One region of the Bradyrhizobium sp. A11 genome, then DNA from elsewhere that is predicted to be linked to it. Evidence: predicted binding sites of a transcription regulator. Region 1 holds the regulator's gene; each other region holds the start of a gene.

Region 1 (6,818 bases):
AGGGGATCGGCGTGGCAGAGATGGCCGTTCAGAGCGATGTAATCGACGACGCCGGACCGTATGACCGTGCCAAGGCCTTGGGCGCGTTCAAGCTCGGCGACGTCACCTTCTACTGGATCACGCGGCTCTCCGCGATCTCGGTGCTGCTCATTCTCGGCGGCATCATCATGTCGCTGGTCGTCGGCGCGTTCCCGGCGATCAAGGAATACGGCCTCTCCTTCCTGTGGACGCAGCGCTGGGCGCCGTCGGCCGATCCGCCCGTGCTCGGCGCGCTCGGGCCGATGTACGGCACGCTCGTCACCTCCTTCATCGCGATGCTGATCGCCATTCCGGTCGGTCTCGGTATTGCGATCTTCCTCACCGAGCTCTGTCCGCAATGGTTGCGCCGCCCGATCGGCATGGCGATCGAGCTGCTCGCCGGAATCCCGTCGATCATCTACGGCATGTGGGGCTTCTTCGTGCTGGGCCCGTTCCTGGCCAACACCTTCCAGCCGTTCATGATCAGGGTGTTCGACGGCGTCCCGGTGCTGGGCGCGATCTTCGCAGGTCCCCCGTCCTATCTCAGCCTGTTCAACGCCGCCCTGATCCTCGCCATCATGGTGCTGCCCTTCATCACCTCGATCTCGGTCGACGTGTTCAAGACGGTGCCGCCGGTGCTGAAGGAAGCCGCCTACGGCGTCGGCTGCACCACCTGGGAGGTCGTCCGCAGCGTGGTGATCCCCTACACCCGCGTCGGCATCATCGGCGGCGTCATGCTGGCGCTGGGCCGCGCGCTCGGCGAGACCATGGCGGTGACCTTCATCATCGGCAATTCGTTCCGCATCTCCTCCTCGATCTTCGCCCCGGGCACGACGATCTCGGCGGCGATCGCATCCGAGTTCGCCGAGAGCGACGGCCTGCACCAGTCCGGCCTGATCCTGCTCGGCCTGCTGCTGTTCGTGCTGACGTTCTTCGTGCTCGCGGCCGCGCGGCTGATGCTGATGCGGCTGGAAACCAAGGCCGGAAAGTGAAGCCATGAACCCGATCTATGCACGCCGCCGCCGCTGGGACGTCGTCATCCGCGGCCTCTGCATCGCCGCCGCAGCGTTCGGCGTCACCTGGCTCGCGCTCATCCTGGTCACGCTGCTCTACAACGGCGTCAGCGGCCTCAACGTGCAGATCTTCACCGCGGACACGCCGCCTCCGGGCTCGACCGATGGTGGCCTGCGCAACGCCATCGTCGGCTCGATCATCATGACCGTGATCGGCGTCGGCATCGGCGCCCCGCTCGGCCTGTTCGCCGGCACCTATCTCGCCGAGTACGGCCGCAACGACAGGCTGACCTCGGTGATCCGCTTCATCAACGACATCCTGCTCTCGGCGCCCTCGATCATCATCGGCCTGTTCATCTACGGCGCGGTGGTGGTGCCGATGCGGGGCTTCTCGGCGATCGCCGGCGCGCTGGCGCTCGCCGTGATCGTGATCCCGGTCGTGGTGCGCACCACGGAGGACATGCTGCTGCTGGTGCCGAACCCGCTGCGCGAAGCCGCCAGCGCGCTGGGCCTGCCGCGCTCGCTGGTGATCAAGCGCATCGCTTACCGCGCCGCGCGCTCCGGCCTCATCACCGGCGTGCTGCTCGCCACGGCGCGCGTCGCCGGCGAGACCGCGCCGCTGCTGTTCACCGCGCTGTCCAACCAGTTCTTCAGCCTCGGCCTGGACAAGACGATGGCGAACCTGCCGGTTACCATCAACAACTTCGTGCAGAGCCCCTACGCCTATTGGAAGCAGCTCGCCTGGAGCGGCGCGCTGCTGATCACCCTGACCGTGCTTGCCCTGAACATTGGCGCCCGCATCCTTGGTGCCGAGAGGACTGCAAAATGAGTGAAATGTCTGTTTCCGTCAGCGCGCCGACCGTTCACCCCGGCTCGCAGCCGCTGCCCGAGGCGCCGGCCAAGGTCACCGCGCGCAACCTCAACTTCTACTACGGTGAGCACCATGCGCTGAAGAACATCAACCTGGCGCTCGGCACCAACCGCGTCACCGCCTTCATCGGCCCGTCCGGCTGCGGCAAGTCGACCCTGCTGCGCATCTTCAACCGGATGTACGACCTCTATCCGGGCCAGCGCGCCACCGGCCAGCTGCTGCTTGACCACACCAACATCCTCGACCCCAAGCTCGACCTCAACCTGATGCGCGCCCGGGTCGGCATGGTGTTCCAGAAGCCGACCCCGTTCCCGATGACGATCTACGAGAACATCGCCTTCGGCATCCGCCTCTACGAGAAGATCTCCAAGTCCGAGATGGACGACCGCGTCGAGAAGGCGCTGCGCGGCGGCGCGCTGTGGAACGAGGTCAAGGACAAGCTCAACGCCTCCGGTCTGTCGCTCTCCGGCGGCCAGCAGCAGCGCCTCTGCATCGCCCGCACCGTCGCGGTGCGGCCCGAGGTGATCCTGTTCGACGAGCCCTGCTCGGCGCTCGACCCGATCTCGACCGCCAAGGTCGAGGAGCTGATCCAGGAATTGTCCGAGAACTACACGATCGCGATCGTCACCCACAACATGCAGCAGGCGGCGCGCGTCTCCGACAAGACCGCCTTCATGTATCTCGGCGAGCTGATCGAGTTCGACGACACCAGCAAGATCTTCACGTCGCCGACCGACCGGCGGACGCAGGACTACATCACCGGCCGGTTCGGCTGAGGAGACGCAACATGGGTACCGAACATACCGCAAAGGCCTTCGACACCGACCTCCAGGAGCTCACGCGCCTGGTCGCCGAGATGGGCGGCATCGCCGAGCGCATGATCGTCGATTCCGTCGATGCGCTGATCCGCCGCGACGTCGCGCTCGGCCAGCGCGTCGTCGCCATCGACGCCGATCTCGACGCGCTGCAGAAGCGCATCGAGGAGCGCGCCGTGCTCACCATCGCCCGCCGCCAGCCGATGGCGGTGGACCTGCGCGAGATCGTCGGCGCCATGCGCGTTGCGACCGACCTCGAGCGCATCGGCGACCTCGCCAAGAACATGGGCAAGCGCGTCGCCGCGCTGGAGACCGACTTCCATCCGCTCAAGCTGTTCCGCGGCCTGGAGCACATGACCGACCTGGTGCAGCAGCAGGTCAAGAGCGTGCTCGACGCCTATGCCGCGCACGATCTGCCGGCGGCGATGGCGGTGTGGAAGGGCGACGAGGAGGTCGACGCGATCTGCACCTCGCTGTTCCGCGAGCTCCTCACCTACATGATGGAGGATCCGCGCAACATCTCGTTCTGCATCCATCTGATGTTCTGCGCCAAGAACATCGAGCGCATCGGCGACCACGCCACCAACATCGCCGAGACCGTGTTCTACATGATCGAGGGCCAGGCGATCACCGACAAGCGGCCGAAGGGCGACATGACCACGTTCGCCACGACGATCCCGAATACCTGAAGACCTCAAGGAGCGACGACAACATGGGCGCACGCATTATGGTGGTTGAGGACGAGGAAGCTCTCACCGAGCTTCTGCGTTACAACCTCGAAGGCGACGGCTATGACGTCGAGACGGTGATGCGCGGCGACGACGCCGACACCCGCCTCAAGGAACACATTCCCGATCTGATCGTGCTCGACTGGATGCTGCCGGGCCTCTCCGGCATCGAGCTGTGCCGGCGCCTGCGCACCCGGCCCGAGACCAAGCAGCTGCCGATCATCATGCTCACCGCGCGCGGCGAGGAGAGCGAGCGGGTGCGCGGCCTTGCGACCGGCGCCGACGACTACATCGTCAAGCCGTTCTCGGTGCCGGAGCTGCTGGCGCGCGTGAAGGGCCTGCTCAGGCGCGCCAGCCCCGAGCGGCTCGCGACCGTGCTGGCCTATGGCGACATCGAGCTCGATCGCGACAAGCGCCGCGTCGCGCGCTCCGGCCGCCCGATCGATCTCGGCCCGACCGAATATCGCCTGCTGGAGTTCTTCCTGGAGCATCCCGGCCGCGTGTTCTCGCGCGAGCAGCTGCTCGACAGCGTCTGGGGCCGCGACATCTACATCGACGAGCGCACCGTTGACGTCCATATCGGCCGCCTGCGCAAGCTGCTCAATCTCGGCCGCGAGCAGGACCCGATCCGCACCGTCCGCGGCGCCGGCTACGCACTGGACGATCGCTTCGCGAAGGCGGAGCAGACGTAAGGGCGGGTGAGGTGGTCTAGCGAGTTGCCGCCACAGTATCGGTGTCGTCCCGGACAAGCGTCAGCGCAGATCCGGGATCCATAACCACAGCAAGTGATTGTTACACGAAATAGGTAACTCCGAGTCCCCCTAACCACATCCTGCGGTGGCTATGGGTCCCGGATCTGCGCGCGCTTGTGGCGCGCTTGTCCGGGACGACATCGGATGTCTTGAGGCGCCGTCGTGTGACGACTGCCGCGTTTGCGATCAGCTAAATCTCGCTCAGCGCGTGGGCTTCGGTGCCGCGCGGCGCCGATCCGCCGCCGGCTGATACGCCACGCGCGAGTGCTGGGCGCAATAGGGCAGGCCGGACAGGGCCTTGCCGCCGCAGAAGAAGAAATCCGGGCTCGAGGGATCGCCCACCGGCCAGTGGCAGGTCGCCTCGTTCAATTCGAGCAGCGACAGCCGCTGGCTCATCGGCACCACGTTGTCGTAGGTGACGGGTTCGGCCTCGACCTCGACCTCGAAGGCCTGCGCCAGCGCGGTGTTGCCGCGCGCGATGGGGCGCGTCACCCGCATCATGTGCTGGGCGGGACGCGCCTTGCGCGGCCGGGGCGCGGCCGACGAAGGGCTCTTGGCGCGGCCGGACAGGCCGAGCCTGTGCACTTTGCCGATCACGGCATTGCGGGTCACATTGCCGAGCTCTGCTGCGATCTGGCTGGCCGACAATCCGGCCTCCCAGAGCTTTTTCAGCTGCTCGACGCGATCGTCGGACCAGGTCAAAACCGTCATTGCACCCTTTCCCTCGCCGCGCGGCTGCCATCCTGGCGGTCCGTGCGGCGAATGCCTAAGCCTCGAAAAACCCGTGCCGCTCGAATCCCTTAGGGCTCGCCGGGCGCGCAACTGACGCCCGAACGTTTACGCCGGTACATGAGGACTCTTGGGATCAGAACTGCCGCACGAGATGTCGTATCTGACAATCCAAACGCTACAATATGGCGTGACTCACGCGCAAGAGTCCGCCGACTCGCTTCCACATGTTCCGTGGTGAAAAACCCGCAAAATCGCGACCGCAAGACTACGGAATCACCGTTTCACCACCGTTTTCTGGGGCTTTCGGGCGGCATTGACACCCGTTTCACCAGGCCTAAGATAGTCGTGCGTGCCGCCCTTAAAAGGCGGCACGTTTCGTTTTCCGGGCCGGTGGATGGTGCGTTGCGCAATGCACGCCTCACACCGTCCGCAACATCAAGTGGCCGTCATGACTAACAGCGCAGCCCCGCATTTGCTCCCCGTTTTCGCCAGGGCCAACCTCGGTTTTGAACGCGGCGAAGGCTGCTGGCTGATCGCAACCAATGGCGATCGCTATCTCGATTTCACCTCGGGCGTCGCCGTCAATGCGCTCGGCCATTGCCACCCGCATCTGATCAAGGCGTTGCAGGAGCAGGCGACGAAGCTGTGGCACATGTCGAACCTGTTCCAGAGCCCGGACGGCGAGAAGCTCGCCGCGCGCCTGTGCCACGAGAGTTTTGCCGACCTGGTGTTCTTCTGCAATTCCGGCGCCGAGGCGCTGGAGGGCGTGATCAAGCTGGTGCGCCATCATCACTTCTCCAAGGGGCATCCGGAGCGTTACCGCATCATCACCTTCGAGGGCGCCTTCCACGGCCGCACGCTGGCGACGCTCGCTGCGACCGGATCGGCAAAATATCTCGAAGGGTTCGGTCCGCCGATGGACGGCTTCGACCAGGTGCCGCATGGCGACCTCGAAGCCGTCAAGAAGGCGATCGGGCCCGACACCGCCGGTATCCTGATCGAGCCGATCCAGGGCGAGGGCGGCGTGCGTTCGGCACCGCCGGCGTTCCTCAAGGCGCTCCGCCAGCTTTGCGACGAGAAGGGCCTGCTGCTCGCCTTCGACGAGGTGCAGACCGGCATGGGCCGTGCCGGCGATCTGTTCGCGTATCGGCGCACCGGCGTCACGCCTGACGTGATGTCGCTGGCGAAGGCGCTCGGCGGCGGCTTCCCGATCGGCGCCGTGCTGGCGACCGCGGACGCGGCGGCCGGCATGGGGCCCGGCTCGCACGGCTCGACCTTCGGCGGCAATCCGCTGGCGATCTCGGCGGCCAACGCCGTGCTCGACGTCATGCTTAAGCCCGGCTTCTTCGACCACGTGCAGAAGATGTCGCTGCTGCTCAAGCAGAAGCTCGCCTCGGTGATCGACCGTCACCCCGACATCGTCAGCGAGGTGCGCGGCGAGGGCCTCCTGATCGGCATCAAGGCCGTCGTGCCCTCGGGCGACCTGGTCGCCGCCTTGCGCGACGAAAAGCTCCTGACCGTCGGGGCCGGCGACAATGTCGTGCGCTTCCTGCCGCCCTTGATCGTCACCGAAGCCGAGATCGAGGACAGCGTCGGGCGGCTGGAGCGGGCCTGCACCGCATTGTCGGCCGGCCAGAGCAAGCGGGCGGCAAGCTGATGAGCAAGTCCCCGACCAAGACGCCGAAGCACTTCCTCGACATCAACGAGCTGCCCTTGTCGGAGCTCAAGCGCATGCTCGCCGCGTCGAGCGCGATGAAGGCGAAGCAGAAGGCGCATCAGCCGGTGCGGCCGCTCGAAGGCAAGACGCTGGCGATGATCTTCGAGCGTCCCTCGACGCGGACCCGGGTGTCGTTCGACGTCGGCATGCGCCAGCTCGGCGGCGAGGCGAT
Region 2 (6,818 bases), 380 kb from region 1:
TCAAGCAGGTAGCCGGGACGCTGTGGATGAGCGATTCAGCCCGTGGCTCCGGCCGATATCAGTGAAGTGCTTCCGGATCGTCATGGCCGGGCTTGTCCCGGCCATTCACGACCTTGCTCGTTGCGCCAAGAACGTGGATGCGGGCCTTCGCCGCGCCGAAGCGGCTTCGGCCGCGCAGGCGGGACAAGCCCGGGCATGACGAATTTTCGAATGAATTTCTCGAACGAAAACAAGGCCCCTTCTACTGTGCATGGGGTTGTTTTCGTAGTTTTTGGTTTGGAGGGCCTCGGAACCCCTCAGGCTTCGAGCCGCTTGCGCCCGTCGCCACTGAACAGGTGCAGCTTGTTGCGCACCGCCGCGACCCGGATTTTCGCGCCGATGGCGGGGGCGTCGGTTCCGGGGATGCGGACGATGATCTCGCCGGGCGGCAGCTCGCCGGGGGTGGCGGCGACGTGCTGCTCTTCCTGCTCGCGGCGGCCGTAGACGAAGGTTTCGGCGCCGACATGCTCGATCGCTTCCACGGTCAGCGGCAAGGCGACGCCGCCGGCCGGGGTCTGGTCGGTGATGACGAAATCTTCCGGGCGGATGCCGAGAATGCCGGCGTCGGCCGCCGCGCTGCCGGCGAGCTGCGAGCGGATCTCCTCGGGCCGCGTCGACATCAGGTTCATCGGCGGTGCGCCGATGAAGGAGGCGACGAAGGTGGTCGCCGGCTTCTCGTAGATCGCCAGGGGATTGCCGACCTGCTCGACCTGGCCGCCGTTCATCACGACGAGAATGTCGGCGAGCGTCATCGCCTCGAGCTGGTCGTGGGTGACGTAGATCGACGTCGTGTTGAGCCGGCGCTGCAACTTGCGGATCTCGACGCGCATGGCGATGCGCAGCTTGGCATCGAGGTTGGAGAGCGGCTCGTCGAACAAAAACACCTTCGGCTGGCGCACGATGGCGCGGCCCATGGCGACGCGCTGGCGCTGGCCGCCGGAGAGCTGGCGCGGCTTGCGCTCCAGCATCGATGTGAGCTCGAGCACGCGCGCGGCTTGCTCGACGCGGGTCCTGATCTCGGCCTCCGCCATGCCGCGGTTGCGCAGGCCGTAGGCCATGTTGTTGTACACGCTCATATGCGGATAGAGCGCGTAGTTCTGGAACACCATGGCGATGTCGCGATCGGCGGGCTCGATCCCGTTGACGATGCGGCCGCCGATGTCGATCTCGCCGCCGGTGACAGTCTCGAGGCCCGCGACCATGCGCAGCAGCGTGGACTTGCCGCAGCCGCTCGGCCCGACCAGCACGCAGAACTGTCCGTCGCCGACATCGACGTCGACGCCCTTGATGGCTTCGAAGCCGCCGGGATAGGTCTTGCGGACGTTGCGCAGGGTGACGTTAGCCATCAAAAACTCACTTGTTACTTTTCCGTCTCGACCAGTCCACGCACGAACAGCTTCTGCATGACGACGACGACGAGCACCGGCGGCAGCATGGCCAGTACGGCGGTTGCCATCACGATCGGCCATTCGGTCAGCGCGTCGGTGGTGGTGATCATCTTGCGGATGCCGATCTGGATGGTCTGCATATCGTCGCGCGTCGTGATCAAGAGCGGCCAGAGATATTGATTCCAGCCGAGGATGAACAGGATCACGAACAGCGCCGCCATGTTGGTGCGCGACAGCGGCAGCAGCGTATCCCAGAAGAAACGGAAGGGGCCGGCGCCGTCGATGCGGGAGGCTTCCAGCAGTTCGTCCGGCACGGTCATGAAGAACTGGCGGAACAGCAGCGTCGCGGTGGCCGAGGCGATCAATGGCAGCGACAAGCCCGCATAGCTGTCGAGCATGTGCAGGTCGGCGACGATCTTGTAGGTCGGATAGATGCGCACCTCGACCGGCAACATCAGCGTGATGAAGATCAGCCAGAACAGCGCCATCCGGAACGGAAAGCGGAAATACACGATCGCATAGGCCGAGATGATCGAGATCGCGATCTTGCCGACCGCGATCAGGAGCGCCATCACCAGCGAGTTCAGCATCATGTTGCCGACCGGCTCGCGGGTCGAGCCGCTCGTGCCGACGAAGATGTCTGGTAATAAGTCTGGAGGAAATGGCCGCCGGGCAGCAGCGACATCTGGCCGTTGGCGATCACCGCGTTATCCTGCGTCGACGCGACGAAGGCGAGGTAGACCGGGAAGGCGACGATCGCGATCCCGATCCAGAGGATGATGTGGGCGATGTAGCGCCGAAAGCCTTCTTCCTCGACCATATCAGTAGGTCACCTTGCGTTCGACGAAGCGGAACTGGATGCCCGTCAGCACGATCACCATGATCATCAGGATCACCGATTGCGCCGCGGAGCTGCCGAGGTTCCCCCCGAGCAGGCCGTCGGTATAGACCTTGTAGACCAGCGTCTCCGTCGACTTGCCCGGACCGCCGCGGGTCATGGTGTCGATGATGCCGAACGTGTCGAAGAAGGCGTAGACGATGTTGACGACCAGGAGGAAGAAGATGGTCGGCGACAGCAGCGGGAAAATCACGGTCCAGAACCGCCGCATCGGGCGGGCGCCGTCGATCGCGGCGGCCTCGATCACGCTCTTAGGGATGCTCTGCAGGCCGGCGAGGAAGAACAGGAAATTGTAGGAGATCTGCTTCCAGGCGGCGGCGAGGATGATCAGGGTCGCGGCCTGGTTGCCGTCGAGCAGCGGATTCCAGTCGACGCCGAGGGCGCGCAGGTAGCGCGAGAGCACGCCGAGCGAGGGATGCAGCATGAAGATCCAGAGCACGCCGACGACCGGCGGCGCCACCGCATAGGGCCAGATCAGCAGCGTGCGGTAGAGCATCGAGCCGCGCAGCGGCTTGTCCGCCATCACGGCAAGCAGCAGCGCAAACGACAGCGACGACACCGCGATCGCGAACGAAAAGAAGAAGGTGCGCAGGATCGCCTCGAAATAGGCGGGGTCCTTGAATAGGTCGATATAGTTCTCGAACCAGACGAACGTGGTCGACAGGCCGAAGGCGTCCTGCAGCAGGAACGACTGGATCATCGCCTGCAAGGCGGGCCAATAGAAGAATATCAGGACGATCGCGAGCTGCGGCGCAACCAGCGCATAGGGCAACAGCTTCGACTGGAAAATGGCTTGCTTCTGCATGATGCCCCAGCGCGGCAGGCCGGGCGACCGGCCTGCCGCTTGTCGCCTTACTTCACGGCGGTCTTTTCGAACTGCCGCAGCATGGTGTTGCCGCGCTCGACGGCCGCGTCCAGCGCCTGCTTGGCAGTCTTCTTGCCGGCCAGCGCCTGCTCGATTTCTTCCGCCCAGACGTCGCGGAGCTGCACCATGTTGCCGAGGCGCAGGCCGCGCGAATTCTCGGTCGGCTCCTTGTTGGTCAGCTCGAGCAGCGGGGTCTCGAGATAGGGCTGGTCCTTGTAGAAGCCCTCTGCCTTGGCCTTGTCATAGGCCGCCTTGGTGATCGGCAGATAGCCCGACGATTTGTGGATGTAGACCTGCCGATCCGTATCGGAGAGGAACGTCAGGAACTTCGCCACGCCCTTGTACTCGTCGGCCGACTTGCCGCCCATGATCCAGAGCGAGGCGCCGCCAATGATCGAGTTTTGCGGCGCGCCCTTGACGTCCGGATAATAAGGCATCGGCACCGCGGTGAAGGCGAACTTGGCCTGCGCCTTGACGTTGCCGAAGAACGCCGACGAGGTCAGGTAGAGCGGGCATTCGCCCGACGTGAAGCGGCCTTCGCCGGTGTTGGTGCGGCCGGCATAGTCGTAGGTCTTGTCCTTCTGGAGCTCGACCAGGTTTTCGAGGTGCTTGACCTGGAGCGGGCCGTTGAACGACAGCACGGTGTCGAAGCCGTCGAGACCGTTGGCTTTGGTCGACAGGGGCACGTTGTGCCAGGCCGACAGCTGCTCCAGATTGACCCAGGTGACCCAGGAGTTGGAGAAGCCGCAGGTGGCGTGGCCGGCCGCCTTCAGCTTCTTGGCGGCGTCGAACACCTCGGGCCAGGTCTTCGGGATCTCGACATTGGCCTTCTTCAGCGCGTCGAGATTGACCCACATCACCGTCGACGACGAGTTGAAGGGGAAGGACAGCATCTCGCCCTTCGAGGTCGAGTAGTAGCCGGTGATCGCGGGCAGATAGGCCTTGGGATCGAACTTCTCGCCGGTCTCGGCCATCAGCTTGTAGACCGGCTTCACGGCGCCGGTCGCCGCCATCATGGTGGCGGTGCCGACCTCGAACACCTGCATGATGTGCGGCGCGTTGCCGGCGCGGAACGCGGCGATGCCGGCGTTCATCGTATCGGCGTAGTTGCCCTTGTAGGTCGGAATCACCTTGTAGTCGCTCTGGGCACCGTTGAAGTCGCTCGCGAGCTTGACGATGACGTCGTTGTTGGCGCCCGTCATCGCGTGCCACCACTGGATTTCGGTCACGGCCAGCGCCGGCGAGGCGCCGAGACCAACCGTGAGTGCAACAGCCGCCGCCGCACCAAAATGTCGAAGAGCCATCAAGAAAACCTCCCTTGCCCGTCACTAAAGAAGCGCTTGCGCTACCAGCGCCGTATGACGTTCACATGACTGTGTAAGCGGCCGAAACGAAAGCGGCAAGCGCTGGAAAAGGGAAGCCGGAAAATAGGCGAAGGCGATGCGGACAGCCTCCTCCGTTCGCGGTGCACCCGCGTGGATCGCGCCGCAGTGCGGTATTGGGCAGTTGCGGGACGATGGGCCGCGAGTTCGAAAACCTCTCCCGCAAGCGGGAGAGGGTGCGCACCACCTTGACGAGCGACGTTTGGCCTACCTCAGCGCTTGCGCTCAGGGCCGCAGACCGTGCCGTTTTCGACCATCGCGTCGATCTCGGCCTTGGAGTAGCCGAACTCGCCCAGCACCTCGGCTGCGTGCTGGCTGAATTTCGGCGGCAGAAGGCGCAGGCTCGGCTTGCTGCGGTCGAGCCGGATCGGCGAGGCCACGCCCTTGTACCAGTCCTTCTCGATGATATCGCCGCGCGCGATCGTGTGCGGGTTGGTCAGCGCCTGGTCGATCTTCTGCACCGGCCCTGCCGGCAGGCCCGCAGCGAGCAGGCGGTTGCAGAGCGGCTCGGCCTCGTGCTGGCTGAACACCGCGGCGAGCTCGGCGCGCAGCGCCCCGCGGTTGGCGATGCGGTCCTTGTTGCGGGCGAAACGCGGGTCGGTGCCGAGCTCCGGCTTGCCGATCTCCTTACAGAGCTTGCGGAAGGTACCGTCATTGCCGACGCCGATGAAGATGTTGTCGGTTTTGGTCGGGAAGATCGCGTAAGGCACGAGGTTCGGATGCTCGTTGCCGGTGAGCGACGGCGGCTTGCCATGCATGAAATAGTTCGCGGTGTGCGGATGCATGATGGCAAGGCCGGTCTCGTACAGCGTCGTCTCCAGGAATTGGCCTTTGCCCGAGCGCTGCCGCTCCGACAGCGCCATCAGGATGCCGATCGCGGCATAGAGCCCGGTGCCGATGTCGACCAGGGGCACGCCGATCCGCATCGGGCCGCTCTCGGGCGAGCCGGTCGCGGCGATCATGCCGGTCATGGCCTGGATGATGGCGTCGTAGCCGGGATTGCCGCCGCGCGGGCCGTCGGCGCCGAAGCCGCAGATCCGGCAATGCACGAGGCGCGGGAATTTCCTGCTGAGGACGTCGTTGCCGATGCCCCATTTCTCCAGCGTGCCCGGCTTGAAATTCTCGATCAGGACGTCGGCGGTCTCCAGCATCTTCAGCAGCACGACGCGACCGCCCTCCGAGGCGAGGTCGAGGCCGATCGAGCGCTTGTTGCGGTTGATGCCGACGAAATAGGCCGCGTCCTCCTCATGGAAGGGGGGACCCCACTCACGCACCTCGTCGCCGGCGGGCGGCTCGACCTTGATCACGTCGGCGCCATGGTCGGCGAGGATCTGGGTGCAATACGGGCCGCCGAGCACGCGCGTGAGATCGATGACGCGCAGTCCGCTCATGGCACCTGTGGCGGCTTCAGAACTCATGCCTTCGCTTCCCCTGTGTCGACGTTTGATCACAGGCCTAGCGAGGTTTGCAGGGAGCAGCAATGGCTCCCGGCGTAGGGCCGCATGCGGCCGCCGTTGCGGCAATCCCGCGGCGTGGCAAATGCGGATTCTGGCGGAAGCGGCCAGCCCGAGGGGGATCCCGGGCCAGCCAATCCGCCGTTCGATCAGACGACCGTCAGGCGAACGTCGACATTGCCGCGGGTGGCGTTGGAATAGGGGCACACCTGGTGGGCCTTTGCGACCAGCGCCTCGGCCTCGGCGCGGGCAAGGCCCGGCAGCGAGACCGCGAGGTCGATATCGAGGCCGAAGCCGCCTGCGGAGCGCGGGCCGATGCCGACGGTCGAGGTGACGGAGGCGTCATTCGGAACCTTCGGGCCGCCCTGCGAGGCCACGAACTTCATCGCGCCGATGAAGCAGGCGGCATAGCCGGCCGCGAACAGCTGCTCGGGATTGTTGCCGGCGCCGCCGCCACCGCCGAGCTCCTTCGGCGTGGCCAGCTTGACGTCGAGCGCGCCGTCGAGGGTTGCAGCATGGCCGTCGCGGCCGCCGGTGGCCTTGGCGCTGGTCTTGTAGAGCACGTTCACGGACATTGTCGTCTCCCTGGATTTCGATGGGTACAATGTATATTGCAGGCAATTGTATTGTGCGCAATTGAAATTGCAGAGCCTCACATTTAATTGTTCGCAATTGAACGTGCCGCCGCCGAGCGCCACAATGCCGCAAACCCCGGGAGATTCTCCATGCCCCGAAAATCATCGGCAGCGGACGCGCCGCTGCGGCTCGACAACCAGATCTGCTTCGCGATCT
Region 3 (6,818 bases), 160 kb from region 1:
TATTCGGTGTTCTTCGTCAAGGCGAACAGCGCCTACAAGACCCTCGATCAGCTCAAGGGCAAGAATCTCGGCCTGGTCGACCCGAACTCGACCTCCGGCAACAACGTGCCCCGCTTCGAGCTCGACAAGTTGGGTATCCATGACGCCGACAGCTATTTCGGCAAGGTCGTCTTCACCGGCAGCCACGAGAACGCGATGCTGGCGCTGGCGCAAGGCACGGTCGAGGTTGCCGCCAACCAGTGGACCAGCGATGACGATTCTACGCTGGCGCAAATGCTGACCAAGGGCATGCTGAAGAATGCCGACGGCTCGGCGATGAAGAAGGGCGACTTCCGCATCGTCCATAAGTCGGCGCCGATCATCAACGGCCCCTATGCCTACAATTCCGAGCTGCCGGAAGACGCCAAGGCCGCCATTGCGAAGGCGTTCTTCGACGCGCCGACCAAGGACAAGGCCGCGTTCGATCGCCTTTCCGACGGCCAGAAGAAAGGCTTCCATCCCGCCACCACCAAGGATTGGGATGGCACGATCGAGCTGATCAAGTTCGTCGACGCCCTGCGTAAGAAGAAGGCGTCCTGAGTATCGGGACGATGCCACTGGAGCCGGGTCCATCGACCCGGCTCTTTCTTTGACGGGACGTCATCTCAAGCCCATGACAACAGCGGTTTCGATCCTTCCCGAGCAGCAGCTCGCCGTGCTCAACGCCGCCTATCGCGAGGCGGTGGCACGCAGGCGGCTCCGCCTCCTGTTCGGGGCCGCGATCTTCGCCGCGGCGCTGGTGCTCGCCGCGGTCGGCGCCGAAGTGAATCTGCGCACGCTGTTCAGCTATTTCGGCAACTTCGTCAGCTATTTCGACCGCATTTTCACGCTCGACAGCGGCCAGCGGGTCTGGACCGATGTCGGCGAATGGCTGTGGGGCTGGCGCAAATGGCTGAAGATGCTGGGCGAGACCCTGCTGATCTCCTACGTCGGCACGCTGATTGGCGCGACCCTCGCATTCGGCCTGAACTTCCTCGCCGCCGATAACACCTCGCCCGCACCCTGGCTTCGCTTCGTCGTCCGGCGCCTGCTGGAATTCGCGCGCACCGTTCCAGGCATCGTGTTCGCGCTGGTGTTCGTGATCGCCTTCGGACTCGGGCCGATGGCCGGCGTGCTCGCGATCGCGATCCACTCCACCGGTGCGCTCGGCAAGCTGTTCTCGGAGATCGTCGAGAACGCCGACATGAAGCCGGTCGAGGGCATCCGCTCGACCGGCGCGAGCTGGCTGTCCTGCATGCGCTTCGCCGTGGTGCCGCAGGTGACCGCGGGCTATGCCAGCTACGCGCTGCTGCGTTTCGAGATCAACGTCCGCGAGGCTTCCGTCATGGGGTTCGTCGGCGCCGGCGGCATCGGTCAGGAGCTCGTCGTCGCCATTCGCAAGTTCTACTACTCCGACGTCAGCGCCATCCTGCTCACCATCATCGTCACCGTCTTCCTCATCGACATCAGCACCGGGTGGCTGCGCGGCCGCCTGTTCGGCAAGGAGGCGCGGACGTGACGCCGCACGAGGTCGATCCGCGAGAGCTTCGCGCCCGCTACCCCGACGTGTTCGACCGTCCCGCTTCGGCGCGGCTCGCGATGCCGGCCATGATCGTCGCGGCGTTCGCGATCCTGATCTACGGCCTGGTCGATCTCGACTTCTCGCCGTCGCGGTTCTTCGCCGGCCTCAGCCAGCTCGGCTGGATCACTTTGATGATGATCCCGCCGGATCCCGGCTCCTCGCTGCCGGTCTATCTCAAGGCGCTCGGCGAGACGCTGTCGATTGCGCTGCTCGGCACCACGCTGGCCGCCGTGTTCGCGCTCCCCGTCAGCCTGCTTGCAGCACGCAACGTGGTGCCGTCGAGCATTCTCCGCTTTCCGGTTCGCCGCGTGCTGGATTCGATCCGCGGCGTCGACACCCTGATCTGGGCGCTGGTGTGGATCAATGTCGTGGGCCTCGGGCCGTTTGCCGGGGTGCTGGCGATCGCCGTGTCGGATTTCGGTGCGTTCGGCAAGTTGTTCTCGGAGGCGATCGAGGGTGCCGACCAGAAGCAGGTCGAGGGCATCCGCGCCTCCGGCGGCAGTGCTCTGCACGAGATCCGCTTCGGCCTGATGCCGCAGGTGCTGCCCGTCATCGCCGGCCAGGTGCTCTACTACATCGAATCCAACACCCGCTCGGCGACCATCATCGGCATCGTCGGCGCCGGCGGCATTGGCCTGCAACTCGCCGAGCAGATCCGCGTGCTGGAATGGCAGAAAGTGTCATTCCTGATCCTGATGATCCTGGTCGCGGTCGCCGCGATCGATTTCATCTCGGGCAAGCTGCGCTTTGCGATTATTGGGCGACCGGCGGTGGCGTGAGCACAGGTGCCGTAGGGTGGGCAAAGGCGCACTTGCGCCGTGCCCACGAATTTTCTCCGACATGATCAAGGTCGTGGGCACGCTCCGCTTTGCCCACCCTACGGCGCCTCTCACTTCAATTGGCAGAGGAGCTACGACTCCACCAAAAACTCCACCCGCTCCGCCGCGAAACGCGAATGCTTGGTCATCAGCGGCTTGCCCTGGAGATCGTGGTCGGTGGCGTCGACCACCAGGATCGGGCGTCCCAGTGCGAGATCCAGCCGGGCCGCGTCGGTGGCGTCCACGATGCCGGCGGTGATCCGGGTCGCGCCGCGGCGATAGTCGCGCACGCCGTAATGCGCGAGCAGTTTCGTCATCGAGCGCGTCGCCGCGAACACGGCCCCCGCATTCGGGAACAGCTCGGCCGACAGCCAGGTGGTGGAGACGCAGATCGGGGTGCGGTCGGCGAGGCGGATCGCCTCGATCCGCACCAGGGGCGCGCCGGCTTTCAGGCTCAGCTCGCGCGCCAACTCGCGGGTGGCGACGTCGTCGGAGGCCTCGATCAGCTGGCCGCGCGGCTCGCGGCCGCCCGCACCGACGATCTCGGAGAACCGCGTGCGCGAGCGCAGGGGATAAGCGAGCTTTTGCGCCTCGACATAAGTGCCGCTGCCGCGTTCGGCGCGCACCAGGCCGCGCTCGGCGAGGGCTGCCAGCGCGCGCCGCACGGTGTGGCGGTTGACGCGATAGGTTTCGGCGATCTCCATCTCGCCCGGCAATTTGTCGCCGGCCGCGAAGCGGCCGTCGGCGATGCCGCGCTCGATGCCGTCGGCAACGAGGCGCCACAGCGCGACGCCGGACGATGCAGTGTCTTGCATGCTCATATCGCCGGTCAGCCTAGCCCAGAAATCACGCACTTGTCACGAAACAGTCATGGCGCGTCCGTATGAAGTTGTCTATTATCATAGACAACTTCGATGCGGCAAGTTCGGTGGACCAGGTGACCCAGCACAACAACCAGCAAGCCCAGCGCAAGGCCGCGATGGCCGTGCTGGCGCACGCGGAGGCGGGCGAGATCGCCGCCCGCCTCCGCGACTTAAGCATCCCTGACCATCAGGACCTGCGGGCGCCGGAAAACGGCCTTGTCATGCTGCGCGGCCGGGTCGGCGGCGACGGCGCGCCGTTCAATCTCGGCGAAGCCACCGTGTCGCGCGCAGCCGTGAAGCTCGCGAGCGGGGAGGTCGGTTTCGGCTACACGCTCGGGCGCGACGGCGAGAAGGCGCGGCTGATCGCATTGTGCGATGCGCTGGTGCAGTCCCGCGACTTCGGCGGCGCGATGGAACGGGATGTAATCGCGCCGTTGCGTGAGCAGCTTATGATTCGCCGCAAGCAGGCCGCGGCCGAGACCGCCGCGACGAAGGTTGATTTCTACACCATGGTGCGCGGTGAGGGCTGAGATCATGACCACGATTGCAGAATTGCCGCCGGGATTCGCCGACAAGGTGCTGTCGGCGCAATCGACCTTTCGCTCGGTGATGGACGCGATGGCGCGGCCTGGCTCGGTCCAGCGCATCGTGCCGATGGCGGGGGCGCCTGATACAATGATGCGCGGCACCGCCGCGATCGCGCTGACGCTGTTCGACCACGACACGCCGCTCTGGCTCGACGCGCGGATGGCGGCGAGCCCGGACGCGGCGAAATGGCTCAAATTCCACACCGGCGCGCCCTTGGTGCAGGATAGCTCGGTGGCGAGCTTCGCGCTGATCAGCGACGGCGCCGCGCTTCCGCCGCTCGAACGTTTCGCGCTCGGCACCAGCGAATATCCGGATCGCTCCACCACGATCATCCTCCAGGTGGAGAGCCTCGACGCGGGCCGCAGCTTCGAGCTGCGCGGTCCCGGCATCGACGGCGCCGCGAGGCTCGAGGCGTCAATCAAGCCGTTCGATCTGTTCGAGCGCCTGCAGGTCAACGAGGCGCTGTTTCCGCGCGGCATCGATGTCGTGCTGGTCGCCGATGACGCGTTGGTCGCGATCCCCCGCACCACGCGCGTCGTGAGCAAGGGAAGCTGAAGCATGTATGTCGCAGTCAAAGGCGGCGAACGCGCCATCGACAACGCCCATCGCCTGCTCGCCCACAAGCGGCGCGGCGACCAAAGCGTTCCGGAGGTCAGGCTCGACCAGATCTCGGAGCAGCTCGGCCTCGCCGTCGATCGCGTCATGAGCGAAGGTTCGCTCTACGATCGCGAGCTCGCGGCGCTGGCGATCAAGCAGGCGCGCGGCGACCTGATCGAGGCGATCTTCCTGGTGCGCGCCTTCCGCGCCACGCTGCCGCGTTTCGGCGCCAGCGAGCCGGTCGACACCGGCGCGATGCGGGTGCAGCGGCGGGTGTCCTCGACCTTCAAGGACATTCCCGGCGGCCAGATCCTCGGCCCCACCTTCGACTACACGCACCGCCTGCTCGATCCCTCGCTCGCGCAAGGCTTTGCGCCGGAGACACCGGCCACGGCCGACGCATCCACGGCGCCGACGCCGCGCGTGACGGATATTCTCGGCCGCGACGGCTTGATCGAATCCTCGCCGCAGGCCGAGGAGGGCGTCGGCGTCGGCGATCTCACCCGCGAGCCGCTGAATTTTCCGGCGGACCGCGACCTGCGGCTGCAGAATCTGGCGCGCGGTGACGAAGGGTTCTTGCTGGCGATGGGCTATTCCACGCAGCGCGGCTACGGCCGCAACCATCCCTTTGCCGGCGAGATCCGATTCGGCGAGGTCGAGGTCGAGTTCTTCGCGGAGGACGCGGGCTTCGCCGTGCCGCTCGGTGCGATCGAGCTGACCGAATGCCAGATGGTCAACCAGTTCAAGGGCTCGGCGACCGAGGCGCCGTGCTTCACCCGCGGCTATGGCCTCGCCTTCGGGCAGAGCGAGCGCAAGACCATGTCGATGGCGCTGGTCGATCGGGCGCTGCGCGCCCGCGAGCTCGGCGAGGAGGTGCGTGCCCCCGCGCAGGACGAGGAATTCGTGATGTCGCATTCGGACAACGTCCAGGCGACCGGCTTCGTCGAGCATCTCAAGCTGCCGCATTATGTCGACTTCCAGTCCGAGCTCGGCCTGCTGCGCAAGCTGCGGAAGGAGTTCGCGGAGGTACAAACGCCCGAAGCCATGAAGGAGGCCGCGGAATGAACGCGCCGGCCTATAATTTCGCCTATCTCGACGAGCAGACCAAGCGGATGATCCGCCGCGCCATCCTCAAGGCGATCGCAATCCCCGGTTATCAGGTGCCGTTCGCCAGCCGCGAAATGCCGATGCCCTATGGCTGGGGCACCGGCGGCGTGCAGGTGACCGCCGCGATCCTCGGTCCTTCCGACGTGCTCAAGGTGATTGACCAGGGCTCCGACGACACCACCAACGCGATCTCGATCCGGAAATTCTTCGCCAAGACCGCGGGCGTCGCCACCACCACGGCGACGGAGGAGGCGACTGTGATCCAGACCCGCCACCGCATTCCCGAGGCGGCGCTGAGCGAGAACCAGGTCCTGGTCTATCAGGTGCCAATCCCGGAGCCGCTGCGCTTCCTCGAGCCGCGCGAGACCGAGACGCGGCGCATGCACGCGCTGGCCGAATACGGCCTGATGCATGTGAAGCTCTATGAGGACATCGCCCGCTTCGGCCACATCGCCACCGCCTACGCCTATCCGGTGAAAGTGAACGCGCGCTACGTGATGGATCCCTCGCCGACGCCGAAATTCGACAATCCCAAGATGGACAATTGCCCGGCGCTGCAGCTGTTCGGCGCCGGCCGCGAGAAGCGCATCTACGCGATCCCGCCCTACACGCAGGTGGTGTCGCTCGATTTCGAGGATCACCCGTTCGAGCCCTATCGCTTCAACGCGCCCTGCGCGCTGTGCGGCGCAGAAAATTCCTATCTCGACGAGATCGTCACCGACGACAAGGGTAGCCGCATGTTCGTCTGCTCCGACACCGATTACTGCGAGGGCCGCCAGGCCGCGGGCCATCACGGCAGCCTCAGCGCCGCGCCGTACAAGGAGAAGGCGCAAGGAGGCGCGAATGGCTGATCCAGAGATGCGCGAGAACGACGAACCGCTGCTGGTCGCGACGTCGCTCAGCAAGTCGTTCGGCCGCATCGCCGCGTGCCGTGACGTCTCGTTCGCGCTCTATCCCGGCGAGGTGCTGGCGATCGTCGGCGAATCCGGCTCCGGCAAGTCGACGCTGCTCCAGCTGCTGTCGGGCCAGCTTGCGGCCAGCGGCGGCCACGTCTCCTACCGCATGCGCGACGGCGTCACCCGCGATCTCGCCACGCTCGGCGAGGCCGAGCGGCGCTTCCTGTTCCGCACCGACTGGGGCTTCGTGCACCAGGATCCCGCGCAGGGCCTGCGCATGGCGGTATCGGCCGGCGCCAATGTCGGCGAGCGGCTGATGGCGGTGGGCTGGAACCATTACGGCCGCATC

What was found. The regulator PhoB, encoded in region 1, activates phosphate uptake and scavenging genes when phosphate is short. The targets are predictions, from matches to a motif close to TGTCATNNANCTGTCAT.
Region 2: the regulator PhoB is predicted to act here: its motif matches at 4,549-4,565, upstream of ugpB (sn-glycerol-3-phosphate ABC transporter substrate-binding protein UgpB).
Region 3: the regulator PhoB is predicted to act here: its motif matches at 3,274-3,290, upstream of phnF (phosphonate metabolism transcriptional regulator PhnF).

Annotation. Positions count from the first base shown of each region.
Region 1 is NZ_CP149509.1:464,371-471,188, forward strand. It holds gene pstC (phosphate ABC transporter permease subunit PstC) at 21-1,010, shown strand; gene pstA (phosphate ABC transporter permease PstA) at 1,015-1,860, shown strand; gene pstB (phosphate ABC transporter ATP-binding protein PstB) at 1,857-2,678, shown strand; gene phoU (phosphate signaling complex protein PhoU) at 2,690-3,406, shown strand; gene phoB (phosphate regulon transcriptional regulator PhoB) at 3,430-4,137, shown strand; gene WI560_RS02080 (GcrA family cell cycle regulator) at 4,399-4,908, opposite strand; gene WI560_RS02085 (aspartate aminotransferase family protein) at 5,378-6,586, shown strand; gene argF (ornithine carbamoyltransferase) at 6,586-6,818, shown strand, end outside.
Region 2 is NZ_CP149509.1:86,949-93,766, forward strand. It holds gene WI560_RS00445 (sn-glycerol-3-phosphate import ATP-binding protein UgpC) at 297-1,385, opposite strand; partial or broken gene ugpE (sn-glycerol-3-phosphate ABC transporter permease UgpE) at 1,400-2,247, opposite strand; gene ugpA (sn-glycerol-3-phosphate ABC transporter permease UgpA) at 2,249-3,130, opposite strand; gene ugpB (sn-glycerol-3-phosphate ABC transporter substrate-binding protein UgpB) at 3,178-4,494, opposite strand; gene WI560_RS00465 (CaiB/BaiF CoA transferase family protein) at 4,785-5,990, opposite strand; gene WI560_RS00470 (organic hydroperoxide resistance protein) at 6,176-6,601, opposite strand; gene WI560_RS00475 (MarR family winged helix-turn-helix transcriptional regulator) at 6,752-6,818, shown strand, end outside.
Region 3 is NZ_CP149509.1:624,053-630,870, forward strand. It holds gene phnD (phosphonate ABC transporter substrate-binding protein) at 1-579, shown strand, start outside; gene phnE (phosphonate ABC transporter, permease protein PhnE) at 653-1,537, shown strand; gene phnE (phosphonate ABC transporter, permease protein PhnE) at 1,534-2,379, shown strand; gene phnF (phosphonate metabolism transcriptional regulator PhnF) at 2,511-3,239, opposite strand; gene phnG (phosphonate C-P lyase system protein PhnG) at 3,347-3,811, shown strand; gene phnH (phosphonate C-P lyase system protein PhnH) at 3,816-4,424, shown strand; gene WI560_RS02905 (carbon-phosphorus lyase complex subunit PhnI) at 4,428-5,531, shown strand; gene WI560_RS02910 (alpha-D-ribose 1-methylphosphonate 5-phosphate C-P-lyase PhnJ) at 5,528-6,424, shown strand; gene phnK (phosphonate C-P lyase system protein PhnK) at 6,417-6,818, shown strand, end outside.